DNA from 3 places in the Pseudarthrobacter kochi genome. Region 3 is predicted to be linked to each of the others. Evidence: riboswitches for the same ligand, from Rfam matches in the RefSeq annotation. Region 3 holds a riboswitch; each other region holds the start of a gene.
The links. Region 3 has a riboswitch for S-adenosylmethionine ahead of ACZY0Y_RS03145 (bifunctional o-acetylhomoserine/o-acetylserine sulfhydrylase). Riboswitches for the same ligand answer to the same signal wherever they lie in the genome.

Region 1 (5,234 bases), on a different contig from region 3:
TGGGGCGGCGGTTTCCGGGGATGATGCCGAGGGCCAGCACCCGGATGGCCAGGTCCACCACAGTCAGAATCAGGATCACCCAGGACGGCAGCGTTTCCGCCAGCGAAAATGGCCACAGCACAGGCGAACCCCTCAAGCTCCAGACCCGCGGAACAGTTCCGGAACGGGCAATCGTCAAATCCTATCCCGTTCCCCGCAGCACTAAGCTGAAGCCATGACTTCTCCTGCCGCCGCCCCCGCCCCTGCCCCGGTGCTGGTCTTCCTCGATCCCGCGTTCGACGACGGCCGGCTGGCCGATGCCACCAAGCCGCAGCTGATGGCGACGGACCAGGGCGCCACCCGCGGCGACGGTGTTTTCGAATCGCTGCTGGCCGTTGGCGGGCAGCCCCGCAAGCTCCAGGCGCACCTGAACCGGCTGGCCGGTTCAGCCCGGCTCCTGGACCTGGACATCCCGGCCGAGGACGCCTGGCGCCGGGCCATCGCGACGGCAATCAGCGAATACCGGCGCCACCATGTGCCCGGCGCCGGGACCACAGATGACGACGAGCTCGTGGTCAAGCTCCTGGTGACCCGCGGCGTCGAAGGTGCAGCCGGGCCCACCTGCTGGGTCCAGGCCTCCGCCCCCGGACCCGCCGGGAGGCGCCAGCGCGAGACCGGGGTCGACGTCATCCTGCTGGACCGCGGCTACGACAGCGAAGTCGGGGAGCGGGCGCCGTGGCTGCTCATGGGCGCCAAGACACTCTCCTACGCCGTCAACATGGCCGCGCTCCGCTACGCGCACGCCCAGGGCGCGGACGACGTCATCTTCACCTCGGCGGACGGCCGGGTCCTGGAAGGTCCGACGTCGACCGTCCTGCTCGCGCACCTGGAAACCGCCGACGACGGGGCCGGCGGGGTCCGCACCGTCCGGCGGCTCATCACGCCCCAGCTCGACAGCGGGATCCTGCCGGGCACCTCACAGGGGGCCCTTTTCACGGCGGCGAAGGCGGCCGGCTGGGAGCTGGGCTACGGCCCGCTGGAGCCCCGCGACCTGTACGACGCCGACGCCGTGTGGCTGATCTCCAGCATCCGGCTGCTGGCGCCCGTCAACCACATCGACGGCAAGGAAATCGGCACGCCGGAGCTGCGCCGGCAGCTCACCGCGGAGCTTAACGCGCTCTACGCCACCATCGAGTAGGCTCCGCCGCAACAGACAGGCAACGCGGGGTCAGACCAGGGCACCGGCGTACGCGCGGGCGGCACCCCTGAAGGACGCCGGGTTGAAGGACGGCAGCGCGAAGGACGCCAGCACCGCGTCGAGCAGTTCCGGGGCACGCCAGCTGTTCGCGCCGAAACGGGCGTTCATGTCGAGGACGACCGGGGTCCCGTCCGCGCGGCGGCGGACATCGACGTCGACCGGCCCTGTCAGACCCAGCGAGCGCACGGCCGCCATGGCCACGTTGCCCACGTCCATGTCTTTGTCCACCTCCACACGCCGGGTCGCCACTGCCTTGCCAACCGCGCCGCGGTCCAGTTCGATCTTTTCCACGACGACGACGAACGGCGCGCTTCCGTTGTGCGCCGGGGTACCGAAGACCATGGGTCGGTACCCCGGACCGGGGATGAACTCCTGGACCATCTGGCCGTCCGGCAGCCGGTGCCAGTCCACGTCCCCGCTTCCGTCGATGACCACGGCGGCGTGCGCCCCGCAGGAGAGTCGGGGCCGGACGACGACGGGGCCTCCCAGCGCCGCCATCGCGGCGTCCGCGTCGGCGAAGTCACTGGGAACGCCGAAGCGGGGAACGGGTATCCCTGAGGACTGCAGCTGCCAGGCGGTGAAGAGCTTGTCATGGGCGACGGACACCGGCCCGGGATCGCCGATGATGACGCGTACGTCGGCGCCGAATGCGGCCCGGTACGCCGCAAGAAGCGGAAGTTCCGAGCTCACGGTTGGGATGACCACGTTGATTCCCTCCCGGGTGACGAGGCGGCGGAGCGCCGAGACCATCTCCGGGTCGCTTGCCGGCGGTACCGGCACCACGGTGATGCCGGCCTTGGGCGGAAGCTCACGGATATCAGTGCCCAGGACGGGGATGCCGCGCGATTTGAGCTGGGCTGCGAGGGCCCGGCCCGCGGAACCGCCGGCGCCGGTGAGCAGGACCCGGGGCTTCATGCCCGCCCCAGGGATCGACCAATGATGGACGGGCGCGGAACGTGGATCGACATCATGTGGAATTGCCCCCCGGCGAGTTCGTGATGCATGAGACCTTCTGGGCACTCTTGGACGTGCCCCTTTAGTAAAGGCGAGGGGTCTCTCGGAAGGCCCGAGTAGCGGGTACTCGTAATTGCGGAGGCCGGAGAGGGCCGCCCGGGCACGGGGTACTCAGGTCTGGCGGCCGGTACCCGGTCCGCCGTTACAAAACATGACGATGGCGGCGACGCGGGCCGGCGTCGCAGGTGCTACGTTTTTGGGTGAGTAATGAGAACCGGTGCCAAGCCCTGACTGGCCGGTCGGCAACCCTCCCTTTCGCGGCGGGGTGCCTCAGGTGAATACTCGGCATATCGACCATTCGAGCTGCAAGCGTGAAAGAGAAGGAGATCCGTCGTGCCTGACGCGTCCGCCCCCGCTGTCCCCACTACAGCACCAGCCCCATCCCCCGCAGTCCCCGGTACCGCCGAGGAGAAACTGGCGTACCGCCTGTTCACCGGCCCCGACGACCGTGCATTCTGCGAGCGCGTCTCGGCCGCCCTCGCCGAGGGCTACGTGCTGCACGGCAGCCCCGCCGCCACCTTCAACGGCGGCAGCGTCATCGTGGCCCAGGCCGTGGTGCTGCCGGCAGCTATCGCCAGCGCCGATGCCGCAGTCGCCAACGCCGTGGACGATCTCGAGTTCGACGGCGAGGGCCACGCGTGAGCTACGCCGGAGACCTCAGCCCGCAGGAGGCCTGGGCCAAGCTCGAGGACGGCGCCATCCTCGTGGACGTCCGCACCGAGGGCGAATGGGCCCACATCGGCATCCCCGACCCCGCGGCCGCGGGCGAACGACGGAACGATCCGCTCTTCATCCAGTGGAATCTGGCCGGCGGGATCCCCAATTCGCAGTTCATCGAACAGCTAAACCTGCAGCTGAAACAACAGGCCCCGGAAGGCCGAGGAACCGAACTGGTCTTCCTGTGCCGTTCGGGCGCCCGGTCCGTCGCCGCGGCACTCGCGGCAACGGAGGCCGGCTTCACCTCCTACAACGTCCTCGAGGGCTTCGAAGGCGAACCGGACCGCCACGGCGAACGCACCGTGAACGGCTGGAAGAACCGCGGCCTGCCCACCAACCTTGGAAAGCACTAAGTGACCTTCAACCCTGACGCCGCCGGCTGGAGCGCCGACACCCAGGCTGTCCGCGGCGGCCTCGACCGCACCGGCTTCCAGGAAACGACCGAGCCGATCTTCCTGAACTCCGGCTTCGTCTACGAATCCGCCGCCGCCGCGGAGCGCGCCTTCACCGGCGAGGACGAACGCTTCGTTTACTCCCGCTACGGCAACCCCTCGGTGGCCACCTTCCAGGAGCGGCTCCGGCTGCTCGAAGGCACCGAGGCCTGCTTTGCCACCGCTTCGGGCATGTCCGCGGTCTTCACCGCGCTCGGCGCCCTGCTGGCCGCCGGCGACCGCATCGTCGCGGCCCGGTCGCTGTTCGGCTCGTGCTTCGTAATCCTCAACGAGATCCTCCCCCGCTGGGGTGTCGAGACGGTTTTCGTGGACGGCCCGGACCTGGAGCAGTGGCGGTCTGCGCTCTCGGAGCCGACGACGGCGGTCTTCTTCGAATCGCCGTCGAACCCGATGCAGGAAATCGTGGACATCGCCGCCGTGAGCGAACTGGCGCACGCCGCCGGCGCGACCGTCGTCGTCGACAACGTCTTTGCCACTCCCCTGCTGCAGCGCTGCGGTGAGCTTGGCGCGGATGTGGTCGTGTATTCGGGGACCAAGCACATCGACGGCCAGGGCAGGGTGCTCGGCGGCGCGATCCTGGGCGCCAAGGAGTTCATCGAGGGACCGGTCAAGCAGCTCATGCGCCACACCGGCCCGGCGCTCTCGGCCTTCAACGCGTGGGTGCTGACCAAGGGGCTGGAGACGATGGCCCTGCGGGTGAACCACTCCTCCTCCTCCGCGCTGCGGCTGGCCGAATGGCTCCAGGAGCAGCCCGCGGTCGGCTGGGTCAAGTACCCGCTGCTGCCGTCCCATCCGCAGTACGAGCTGGCCGCCCGGCAGATGAAGGCCGGCGGCACCGTGCTGACCTTCGAGCTCTCGCCGTCCGCCGGGCGTTCGGCGAAGGAGGCCGCGTTTGCGCTCCTGGACGGGCTCCGGATCATCGACATCTCCAATAACCTGGGCGATTCGAAGTCCCTCATCACCCATCCCGCCACCACAACGCACCGCGCCATGGGGCCGGAGGGCCGGGCGGCGATCGGGCTCAGCGACGGCGTGGTGCGCCTCTCCGTGGGCCTCGAGGACGTCGAGGACCTCGTCCGCGACCTTGGCCAGGCGCTCAAACAGGTCTAGCGCCGTTCCGTTCGCTCGGCTTAGCCCCGGCGGACCCGGCCAAGGGTCGATCCCTCAGCGGCCGGTTCCCCGCCGTCCGCTCCCTGCATGGTCACCTCGACGGCCCGTTCGACGACGGCGGCCAGCCCGCCTGCGTGGAACGGCTCCCGCTGCAGCAGGGAACCGGTGCCCTCGGCCAGGATCCGGCCGATGCCCTGGCGCACCAGGCCAAGCTCGCCCTGCTCCTCCAGCACCGGCGCCACGAAGTCCACCAGGGCCTGGACCACGTCCGCGGCCGGGGCAGGGGTGAAGGTTCCGAAGTCCAGCAGCTGCCCGCGCAGTCCGCAGTTGCTCGCCTGCCACGCGGCCATCCGCAGCAGCAGCGTCGGCACCGGGGCGGGATCGACGCCGTCGTTCCATTCCCGGGACGCCGACTCGACAAGCGCCCGCACCAGGACAGCGATCAGCGCCGCGTCCTCAGCGCGCAGGCAGACATCGGCGACCCGGACCTCCACGGTGGGATGATGCCGGCACAGCCGCGAGTCGAAGTAGACCATGCCCTCGTCCATCAGGACGCCGGTTTCCACCAGCCGGACCACAACCCGGCGGTAGACCGGCAGGCTGCCGAAGATCATCGTGGGCCCGGACCCCGGCCAGCGGTTCCACGCCTGCGTGCGGTAGCTTTCGAACCCTGTCTCCGCACCGTTCCAATAAGGGGAGTTCGC
Region 2 (5,234 bases), on a different contig from region 3:
TGGTCAGGACAACCAGCGGGACAAGCACGAAGGGGATACCGAAGCTCAGGACAACCTGGCTGAGGACCAGGCCCCAGGTGGGATCGAAACCGATGCTCAACAGCACAACGGCCGGGATCAGGGTGACCACGCGGCGCGTCATCAGCGGGATCCGGATTTTGAGCAGCCCCTGCATGATGGATCCCCCGGCATAGCAGCCCACGGACGTCGAGGCCAGGCCGGAGGCGAGCAGGCCGACGGCGAAGATGACACCGATGACCGGACCCAGATTGGTGGTGATCGCGGCATGGGCGCCTTCGATGGTGTCCGTTCCCTCCTCACCGCCCAGGGTCGATGCGGCCAGCAGCAGCATCCCGATGTTCACGATGCCGGCGATGGCCAGGGCCGCCACGACGTCCCAGCGGGTTGCCTTGACGAGGCGGGCGAGGGCCTGCGGGGGGACATGCAGGTGCGGGTTCGGACGGTGCCGGTCCCGGGACAGGGCCGAGTGGACGTAGATGGCGTGCGGCATCACCGTGGCGCCGAGCATGCTGGCAGCCAGCAGCACCGTGTCCGGACCCTGGAAGCCTGGGATCAGTCCGGCGGCGACGCCCGCAGGGTCCGGCGGACTGATGAAGAGGCCGGCCAGGAATCCGATCGTGATGATGCCCAGCAGGAACATGATGATGAATTCGAAGGACCGCTGCTTGTTCCGGGCCTGTACGGCGAGCAGGGCCATGGAGACGCCGCCGACGATCACTGCGCCGAGGGGCAGGGGCAACCCGAAGAGCAGGTAGAGCGCGATCGCGCCGCCCACCACCTCGGCAAGGTCGGTGGCAGCGGCCACGATCTCGGCCTGGACCCAGAACGCGCGGCGCCAGAACGGCTTGAGCCGCTCGCCGAGAATCTCGGGCAGGCTCTTCCCGGTGACGATCCCGAGTTTGGCTGACTGGTATTGCACCAGCACAGCCATGATGTTGGCCGCCACGAGGACCCAGACCAGGAGGTAGCCGTACTGGGCGCCGGCCGTGAGGTTGGCCGCAACGTTGCCGGGGTCCACGTAGGCGATCGCGGCGACGAAGGCCGGGCCCAGCAGGCCGATGATGGCGCGGCGGCCCGGTTTCGGCCGGCGGGGCGCCGCCGGCGCCGCAGATTCGGGTCCTGTCACTTCCAGCACGGTGGGCTCCCCTGGTAGGTGCGTCGACGGCGACGCGGCCGGTAGCGGCGGTTCGCACCGGCACCGGAGTTTGCGAGTGCCTACAAATAATTATTAGGCATACCGAAACCATAAGCCAGCGCGCCTGTCCGGGGCAATCCCGGAGGTCGTGCAGTGCCGCCCGTCGGGTTCAGGCCCGGACGGCCCGCCAGCTCTGGGTCAGGTAGGGGAGCGCGATGACGTCTTCCGGGCGGTGGCCCAGATGCTCGTGCAGATACCAGTCGAGGTTGCCCAGCACCTTGGCGCGGGTCGTCTCGCTGGCCGCCAGATAGTAGCTGCGGGACTTCGTCAGCTCCATGATGTCCGCGGTGCGCACCGGATCTTCCCAGCGCGTGAGGTGGCTCTCCAGCCCCGTGAATTCCGGGCCCAGCGGCGGTGTGAAGTGCGGTTTGTGCACATCCCCGGCATGCATAATGCGCGAGAGCCGGTGCACCCAGGGAACGGACGTGTCCAGCTGGTTCCAGATCAGCCCCAGCATCCCGTGCGGGCGGAGGATCCTGGCGATCTCCGTGCTGGCCGGCAGCGGATCGCACCAGTGCCAGGCCTGGGCGACGGTCACGACGTCGAACGCTTCGCCGGGAAGCCCCGTCTGCTCGGCAGTACCCACGACGGCGGTGACGCCCGGAAGCGTCCGGCGCAGCTGCCCGAGCATGTCGGCGGACGGGTCCACCGCCACCGTGTGCAGGCCGCGCCCGGCCAGCAGGGCAGTGAACTTCCCGGTGCCGGCGCCGAGGTCCGCGGCGTCCCGGGCACCGGCCGGGATCAGCCAGTCGGCCGAATCCCCGGGGTACCCGGGGCGGACGCGGTCGTAGTGCTCCCCGCCGTCCTGGAAGCTCTGGCCCAGCTCCTGGCGCCGCTCCTGATCCAGCTTGGGGCCGCCTCCCAACAAGGGGCCCCCGTGCAGCTTGGGTCCGCCGCTTGCCACGTGCGATCTCCTTCGGCAGGTCCGGATGGATACCCATCGAATTTACCGCACGCGGCAGGGCCGTGTTTTCACAGGGCTGGCGGATCCGCGCTGTCAGTCAGTCCCGGGTGCAGGGGGCCGCGCCGGCGGTTCCGGGCGTGTTGGGGGCCCAGTGCGGGTAGCTGCGGGTGTCGTTGGCGGGCACCCAGCGGCCGGCGTCGACGACGTAGTCCCAGCCGAGGCCGTTCCGGCGCAGCTCCTGGAGTGCTGCCAGCAGCCGCTCGGCGTCCTCCAGCCGGGATCCCAGGCCGAAGCTTGCCCGCAGCGAACCCGAGGGCATGCCGAGCCGCCGGAGCAGGGGGTGCGCGCAGAAGCGGCCGTCGCGCAGCCCGATGCCGTGTTCGGCCGACAGGTACGCCGCCACCAGGCCCGCGTCGTAGCCTTCCACCGAGAAGTTGACGACGCCGATCGTGCCGGTGCCTGCGACGGCTCCGGATCCTGCGTCGAAGGACGCATCGAAGGAAGCACTGTCCGGGAAGATCTGGTGGACGCTTACGCCGTCGATCCCGGCGAGGCCCTCGACGAGGAATGACCGGATGGCGTTTTCGTGCGCGTGCCACTGCTCCACATCCAGATCGGCGATGACCTGGGTGGCCCGGGCGAGGGTGGCGGCGCCGAGGACGTTGGGGGAGCCGCCTTCATGCCGGGCCGGACCGGTGGTCCAGCTGACAGCGTCGATCCGGGCGTCCTGCACGGCTCCGCCGCCGGCCAGGTGCGGGGTGCCGGCGTCGAGCCAGTCGGGACGGCCGATCAGCACCCCGGCGCCGAACGGCGCGTAAAGCTTGTGCCCGGAGAAGGCGAGGTAGTCGACGTCGTCGGCGGCGATGTCGATCCGCCGGTGCGGCGCCAGCTGGGCGGCGTCGACGACGATCCGGGCGCCGTAGTCGTGCGCGAGGGCGGCGAGGGCCCGGATCGGCAGGATCTCGCCGGTGACGTTGGAGGCGCCGGTGACGGCGAGGAGGCTGACGCCGCCGTGGGCGAGTTCCCCGCGGAGCAGTTCCAGGGTGGCGGCGAGGGTCGGCGCGGCGATGACGCTGCGGTGGGGCACCCGCTGCCACGGCAGCAGGTTGGCGTGGTGCTCGATGTCGAGGTAGAGCACCTCGCCGGTGTGCACGCCGTCGACGGCGGGCAGGCAGCCTGCCAGCAGGTTAAGGGAGTCGGTGGTGTTCCGGGTGAAGATCACCGAATCGTCCGGCCGGCCGCCGACGAAGTCGCGGACAATGGTCCGGGCATTCTCGTAGACCGATGTGCTGATCTGGGAGGCGTAGCCGGCACCGCGGTGGACGCTGGCGTAGTACGGCAGGATCTCGTTGAGGTAGGCCGAGACCACGGACAGGGCAGGGGCCGAGGCGCCATAATCCAGATTGGCGTAGCGGACGTGCCCGCCCTGGATGAGGGGAGCCTGGATCTCCGCTCCGGTCACCGCGGACAGCGGCCGGCGGGCGGCGGCGAACCGCGCCTCGGGACGGGTCCGGCCGGCGCCGGACTGGAGTTCGGGGGTGGCAGGAATCGTGGCAGTCGTCATGGGACCTCGCTCGAAAAGGACCCCACGTACCGGGGATCCGCGCTTGCCGGGTCCGTTCCGGACCGGCCAGGTCGTCACCCGGGGCACCCCACCGCGAATGGAGGGTTGCCGGCCAGCAAACCGGGGTTTCGCGCTGGCACTCGTGACCTGTTTCGAGCGTAGGCCATGCCTGCTGCCGCGGAAAAGGCAGGGCAGGAATGTGAAGTGTTTTGTTACGGGACGCGTCCGGACCTGCAGGACGACGCCGGAATTCCCTACAGGAGGTCGTCGAGCCCCGGGTTGAGGCGTTTGAGGACCTCCGAGTGCAGGATGGAGTTGGTGGCGAGGGCGTTGCCGCCGAACGGGCCGTCTGCTCCTTCGAGGGAGGTGAAGCGTCCGCCCGCCTCCGTGACGATCGGGACCAGCGCGGCCATGTCGTAGAGGTTCAGTTCGGGCTCGCAGGCGATGTCGACGGCGCCTTCGGCCACAAGGCAGTAGGACCAGAAGTCGCCGTAGGCGCGGGTGCGCCAGACTTCCTCGGTGAGGCCGAGGAACTCATCGAGGTTGCCGCGCTGCTTCCAGCCGCCCAGGCTGGAGTAGGACAGCGAGGCGTCCGAGAGTTTGGAGACGTTGGAGACTTTCAGCCGGGTGGCGGCCGCCAGCGACCGGCCCATGTACGCACCGGCGCCCTTGGCGGCCCACCAGCGTTTGCCCAGTGCCGGGGCGCTCACGACGCCGACGACCGGCTCGCCCTCGTCAACAAGGGCGATCAGCGTGGCCCAGACGGGGACGCCGCGGACGAAGTTCTTGGTCCCGTCAATCGGGTCGATGATCCAGCGGCGGGAGCCGTGGCCGGAGCTGCCGAACTCCTCGCCGAGCACGGCGTCGCGCGGCCGGGACCGGGACAGCTGGCCGCGGATGGCTTCCTCGGCCGACTTGTCGGCGTCGGTCACCGGTGTCAGGTCCGGCTTCGTCTCAATCCGAAGATCGAGCGCCTTGAAGCGGCTCATGGTCTGGGAATCTACGGAATCTGCCAGTACATGGGCAAGGCGCAGGTCATCGTTGTAGCTCGAAGCGGGTTGACTCATGGTTCCAAACTACCGCCAAAGCGGGCGGGGGCGCGGTAGGCTGCGCCGCAGCCCGCTAGGAGACGGTGCCCAGTTCCTTGACGTCCTGGGCTTCCATGCGGGGATCTGTTCCGAGCAGGCGGCGGAGTGAGGCGAGCCGGGCCGGGCCGGATTCGCCCGCATGGCCGGCGGCCACCCAGGCGTCCACGCCGCAGTTGACGGCGCTGGAATCGTGCTTGCAGCCCCGCTCGCAGTCGTCGGTGCCGGGCTCAAGATCGGGGAAGGACCGCAGGATCCGGTCCGGGTCCACATGGGCCAGGCCGAAGGAGCGGATGCCCGGGGTGTCGATGATCCAGCTGCCTGCCGGTGCATCGTTGACCTTGAGGGCCAGCGCGGAGGAGGAGGTGTGGCGGCCGCGCCCGGTCACGGCGTTGACGCCGCCGGTGGCGCGCTCGGCGCCGGTGAGGGCGTTGACCATGGTGGACTTGCCGACGCCGGAGTGGC
Region 3 (5,234 bases):
GGTCGGGAACATCTCGGCCATGATGGCCGGCTGGCCGGCGTACATAAGCGAGTGGAACAGCAGACCGATGGTGATCGCCGCGAGGATGACGAGGTCGTTCTTGGTGTCCATCATCGGGAAGGCGAAGAAGCCCCAGGTGCCGCCAAGGACAGCACCGGCCATGTAGACCGGCTTGCGGCCGAGGTTGTCGGAGAGCTTGCCGACCATGGGGATCACGGCGAAGTGGATTGCGTGCGCCACCAGCAGCAGGAGGAGGATGCGGGCGGTGTCCGTCTGCACGATGACCTTCAGGTACGTGATGGAGAACGTGACCACGAGGTAGTAGAGGATGTTCTCCGCGAAGCGCAGGCCCATCGCGGTGAAGACGCCACGCGGGTAGCGGCGGAACACTTCGCCGACGCCGTAGCCCTTCTTCTCGACGGTGACTTCCTTCTGGGCCTCCAGGAAGATGGGGGCGTCCGTGACCTTGGTCCGGATGTAGTAGCCCACCAGCACGATCACAGCGGAGAGCCAGAAGGCCACGCGCCAGCCCCAGCTGAGGAAGTCGGCGGAGGACAGCACAGAGGACAAGGTGAACAGCACGGCCGTGGCCAGCAGGTTGCCCAGCGGGACGGCCGACTGCGGCCACGCAGACCAGAAACCGCGGGACTTGCTCGGGCTGTGCTCGGCCACGAGGAGGACAGCGCCGCCCCATTCACCGCCGACGGCGAAGCCCTGGGCGAAGCGCAGGAACACGAGGAGGGCCGGAGCCCAGTAGCCGATCTGCTGGAAGGTCGGCAGGCAGCCCATCAGGAAGGTGGAGACGCCGACCAGGATGATGCTGAGCTGGAGGAGCTGCTTGCGGCCGAACTTGTCGCCGAAGTGTCCGAAGACGATGCCGCCGATGGGGCGGGCGACGAAGCCGACAGCGTAGGTGAGGAAGGCTGCAATGATGCCGTCCAGTTCCGTGCCGGAGTTGGGGAAGAACGTCTTGCCGAAGACAAGGGTGGCCGCGGAGGCGTAGAGGAAGAACTCGTACCACTCGACGACGGTTCCGGCCATGGAGGCCGTTACTACTTTTTTGAGGCCGGACGTCTTGACGTCGGTCTCTTCTGCGCGCCTTGCGGCCGCGTTTTCCGTGCTCATTTCGACTCCTTTGGCGTCGTCGTCGACGCCTCGTGGACCATTGGGAGGAGGGCGCTTGTGATGTGAGACACGCGGCGCCATTCCCCACGAGTATGGTCGCTTCCGGCCCGGGCCTCAACGGCCATTAGTGCAGAGCGCATCTGCAAAAATGCACACCGGACGCGGTTTTTAGTCGAAGGACTAGCCGAAGAAGTACTGTCGGAGCTGGTCGTTGAGCTGGCCGATCTCAGTGAGGAAGCCGTCGTGTCCGATCGGTGCCTCGATGGTGTGCACGGTAACGTCGCCCGGCAGGGCGTCGGCGAGCGCCTGGGACTGGGCCGGGAAGTACAGCCGGTCCGAGTCGACGGCCGCCACCAGGAACTCCGCGGTGGCGGGTGCCAGTGCTTCCGTGAGGGCGCCGCGGCCCCGGCTGATGTCATGGCTCATGAGTGCCTCGGTGATGGCAATGTAGCTGTTCGCATCGAAGCGGCGGACCAGTTTGTTGCCCTGGTGGTCGAGGTAGCTCTCCACCTGGTAGCGCCCCCGCCCGGCGAGGGATCCGGCTTCCAGCGGAGCCTCCGCGTCCTGGGCGTTCCGGCCGAAGCGTCCATCCAGCTCCGCGGCCGAGCGGTAGGTGATGTGCGCGATCCGCCGGGCCAGCGCCAGGCCCGCTTCCGGTTCGGGCCCGCCGTAGTAGTCCCCGCCGTTGAAGTTGGGGTCCTGCCGGATGGCGAGCGTCTGCGCCTGGGCGAAGGCAATCTGTTCTGCGGTGCTGCTGGCCCCGACCGAAATGACGCCGCAGCGCTGGACCCGTTCCGGGTGACTGACGGCCCACTCCAGGGCACGCGCCCCACCCAGGGAGCCGCCCAGCACGGCGTACCAGCTCCGGATGCCCAGGGCGTCCGCCAGCCTGGCCTCGGCCTCGGTGGTGTCCCGCAGCGTCACGAGCGGGAACCGCGAGCCCCACGGCTTCCCGTCGGGCGCCGCCGACGAGGGCCCGGTGGAGCCGTAGCAGCCGCCGAGGATGTTGATGGAGACAACGAAGTACTTGTCCGTGTCCACGGGGGCGCCGGGGCCGGCGAGCTGCTCCCACCAGCCCGGTTCCTCGCTGGCGCCCCGCGTGACGTGGGTGTCACCCGTCAGCGCGTGCTCGATCAGCACGGCATTGGAGCGTTCCGGGTTCAGGGTCCCCCACGTCTCGTAGCCGAGGGTGACGTCCGGCAGCCGGGCGCCGGATTCGAGCTCCAGATCCCCGATCCGGAGGTACTGGACCGTTCCGTCGAGGACTGCGTCAGCAACGGGCGCGCCAGCAACAGACGTGTCAGGGACACTGCGACCCGGGACCGGGGATTGGGGGGCCTTGCTTACAGGTGCACCCTGGCGGGTGGCGGCAATGCTCATGTGGGACCTCACTTCGCGCTTGCCCGCCGTCAGCTGACCGGCGGGCCAAGTCTTCACCCGGGGCACCCCGCCGCAAAAGGAGGGTTGCCGGCCAGCAAGCCGGGGCTGTCGCTGGCACTCATGACCTCCACTGAGTCTACGAAATGCGGCGGCCCGGTGGCGAAGATTGTGACGCCCGTATGACTCCCGGCGTCGTCACCTGCGAGAACCCGGAGCCCCGGCGCCCGCGCCACACGGCAGGGACGCCCGGGCCCTGGCGGTGATCAGGCGGTCTTGGCTGCGCGGAATCCGGCGTCCAGGTCGGCGAGGATGTCGTCGATGTGCTCCAGGCCCACGGAGAGCCGCACGAGGCCGGGGTTCACGCCGGCAACCGTCTGCTGTTCCGGCGAGAGCTGGCTGTGGGTGGTCGACGCCGGGTGGATGACCAGCGAGCGCACGTCCCCGATGTTGGCCACGTGTGAGTGCAGTTCGAGGGCGTCCACAAAGCGTTTGCCGGCCTCCGCTCCCCCGGCGAGGTTGAAGGAAACGACGGCGCCGGTCCCCTTCGGACCGTACTTGCGGCCGCGCTCGTACCAGGGGCTGGAGGGCAGCCCGGCGTAGGCGACGGATTCGACGTCGTCCCTGGCCTCGAGCCATTCGGCCACCTTGACGGCGTTGGCGACGTGCCGCTCCATGCGCAGGCTCAGGGTCTCGATGCCCTGGGCGATGAGGAAGGCGTTGAACGGGGACACCGCCGAACCGAGGTCGCGCAGCAGCTGGACCCGCGCCTTGAGGATGTAGGACAGGTTGGCGCCGAGGGCACCGTCCGCACCCAGGTCCCGGGCGTAGACCAGTCCGTTGTACGTGGGGTCCGGTGTGTTGAAGCCGGGGAAGCGCTCCGGGTCCTTGCCGAAGTCGAAGTTGCCGGAATCCACGATCACGCCGGCGATGGCCGTGCCATGTCCGCCGAGGTACTTGGTCGCGGAGTGCACCACGATGTCTGCGCCCCACTCGATCGGGCGGATGAGGAACGGTGTGGAGAGGGTGTTGTCCACGATCAGCGGCACGCCTGCCTCGTGGGCCACCTGCGAGATGCCCTCGATGTCCAGCACGTCCTGGCGGGGGTTGGAGACGACTTCGCCAAAGAACAGTTTGGTATTGGGCTGAACGGCATCCCGCCACTGCGCCAGGTTGTCCGGGTCCGGCACGAAGGTCACGGAGATGCCGAACTTCTTCAGCGTGTGCGCCAGCAGGTTGTAGGTGCCGCCGTACAGGCTGGGGCTGGCCACCACATGGTCGCCAGCCTCCGCGACGTTCAGGATCGCTAAGGTCTCCGCGGCCTGTCCGGAGCTCAGCAGCAGCGCCGCCAGTCCGCCTTCCAGGCTGGCCACCCGCTGCTCCACAGCGTCCTGGGTGGGGTTGCCGATCCGGGTGTAGATGGGAGCCCGTTCGGCCAGGGCGAAGCGGTTGGCGGCGCTTTCGGCGCTGGGGAAGACGAACGACGTCGTCTGGTAGATCGGCAGCGACCGGGCACCGGTGGCGCTGTCCGGCTCCTGGCCGGCGTGGATCTGACGGGTTTCGAAGGACCAGGCACTGGACATCGGGACACTCCTTAGGGGACCGGGCACAGGAAGCACCAGAGCCCCTGGGCCCGGGTCAACACTGGCGCCGCGCTTGCCCTCCGGCGGGTGCCGGACGGCCAGGTCTTCACCCGGGGCACCCCACCGCGAAACGAGGGTTGCCGGCCAGCAAGCCGGGGCTGTGCGCTGGCACTCATGACCTGACCCCAGTCTAGGAAGCGGTTCCGGGCTGTGGATAGCTTTGTGACGAACATGAAGTTGCCCGGCCGGCGTACCCGGCCACGGCCTTCAGATCCCGGCGTTGACGCGGAGAAATGCCGGGCCGGACAGCCCACGGGAGGACATCCCATCACGGTTAGGAGATCCTAAGCTGAGAGCCGCATCACAAAGTGCCAAGATGAGGGCATGCGCATGGATCACGTCTCTTACGCCTGTGAACAAGATGGCCTCGCTGCCACCACCGAACGAATTGCGTCTGCCCTCGGCGTGGAAGCCGTGAAGGGCGGAGTACACCCCCGATTCGGGACCCGCAACATGATTATCCCGCTCGCGGGACACAAATACGTTGAAGTCGTGGAGGTCCTGAACCACCCGGCCTCCGACAAGGCCCCCTTCGGCCAGGCCGTCCGTGCCCGCTCCGAAGCAGGCGGCGGCTGGATGGGCTGGTGCGTCGAAGTTGACGACCTCGCCCCGTTCGAGGAGCGGCTGGGACGGGCTGCCGTCAACGGCAACCGCAAGTTCCCGGACGGCCGCGAACTGGTCTGGAAGCAGATCGGCATCCTCGGACTCATCGCCGATCCCCAGGTCCCCTACATGCTCAAGTGGGAGGGCGATCCGGAACTCCACCCGTCCAAGGCCTACGAGAGCAACGTCAAGATGTCCGCGCTCACGATCGTCGGCTCGGCGGAGCGCGTCACCGAATGGCTCGGTGTTCCGGTGGAGAAGCCGCTGGAGGACGTGGCCGTGAACTGGCTCGCTCCCCGCGGGACACCCGGCATCCTCTCCGTCACCTTCGAGACAGCTTCCGGAGCCGTCACCATCTGAGTTCCTTACCGCCCCACACTTCGGCCGCCATCAGCGGGTGCCAATGACGTCACCCACCGATGGCGGCCGAAATCTTTTAACACCCAACGCGGGGTCCATTAGCGGTCTGCTGTAGGGTTCGGAGAG

Region 1: linked by a shared signal. The riboswitch ahead of ACZY0Y_RS12730 (DUF1737 domain-containing protein) and the one ahead of ACZY0Y_RS03145 (bifunctional o-acetylhomoserine/o-acetylserine sulfhydrylase) in region 3 are both predicted to bind S-adenosylmethionine.
Region 2: linked by a shared signal. The riboswitch ahead of ACZY0Y_RS12970 (aminotransferase class V-fold PLP-dependent enzyme) and the one ahead of ACZY0Y_RS03145 (bifunctional o-acetylhomoserine/o-acetylserine sulfhydrylase) in region 3 are both predicted to bind S-adenosylmethionine.

Annotation. Positions count from the first base shown of each region.
Region 1 is NZ_JBVAYV010000024.1:47,281-52,514, reverse strand. Features, by position in the region: gene cls (cardiolipin synthase) at 1-121, opposite strand, end outside; gene ACZY0Y_RS12740 (aminodeoxychorismate lyase) at 215-1,177, shown strand; gene ACZY0Y_RS12735 (ATP-grasp domain-containing protein) at 1,208-2,152, opposite strand; SAM riboswitch class IV at 2,455-2,569, shown strand; gene ACZY0Y_RS12730 (DUF1737 domain-containing protein) at 2,585-2,893, shown strand; gene ACZY0Y_RS12725 (rhodanese-like domain-containing protein) at 2,890-3,321, shown strand; gene ACZY0Y_RS12720 (O-succinylhomoserine sulfhydrylase) at 3,322-4,530, shown strand; gene ACZY0Y_RS12715 (glutamate--cysteine ligase) at 4,551-5,234, opposite strand, start outside.
Region 2 is NZ_JBVAYV010000025.1:30,273-35,506, forward strand. Features, by position in the region: gene ACZY0Y_RS12960 (Nramp family divalent metal transporter) at 1-1,156, opposite strand, end outside; gene ACZY0Y_RS12965 (class I SAM-dependent methyltransferase) at 1,326-2,084, opposite strand; gene ACZY0Y_RS12970 (aminotransferase class V-fold PLP-dependent enzyme) at 2,218-3,684, opposite strand; SAM riboswitch class IV at 3,719-3,832, opposite strand; gene hisN (histidinol-phosphatase) at 3,939-4,751, opposite strand; gene rsgA (ribosome small subunit-dependent GTPase A) at 4,807-5,234, opposite strand, start outside.
Region 3 is NZ_JBVAYV010000003.1:202,363-207,596, forward strand. Features, by position in the region: gene ACZY0Y_RS03135 (MFS transporter) at 1-1,125, opposite strand, end outside; gene metX (homoserine O-acetyltransferase MetX) at 1,306-2,505, opposite strand; SAM riboswitch class IV at 2,516-2,631, opposite strand; gene ACZY0Y_RS03145 (bifunctional o-acetylhomoserine/o-acetylserine sulfhydrylase) at 2,769-4,085, opposite strand; SAM riboswitch class IV at 4,150-4,265, opposite strand; gene ACZY0Y_RS03150 (VOC family protein) at 4,470-5,108, shown strand.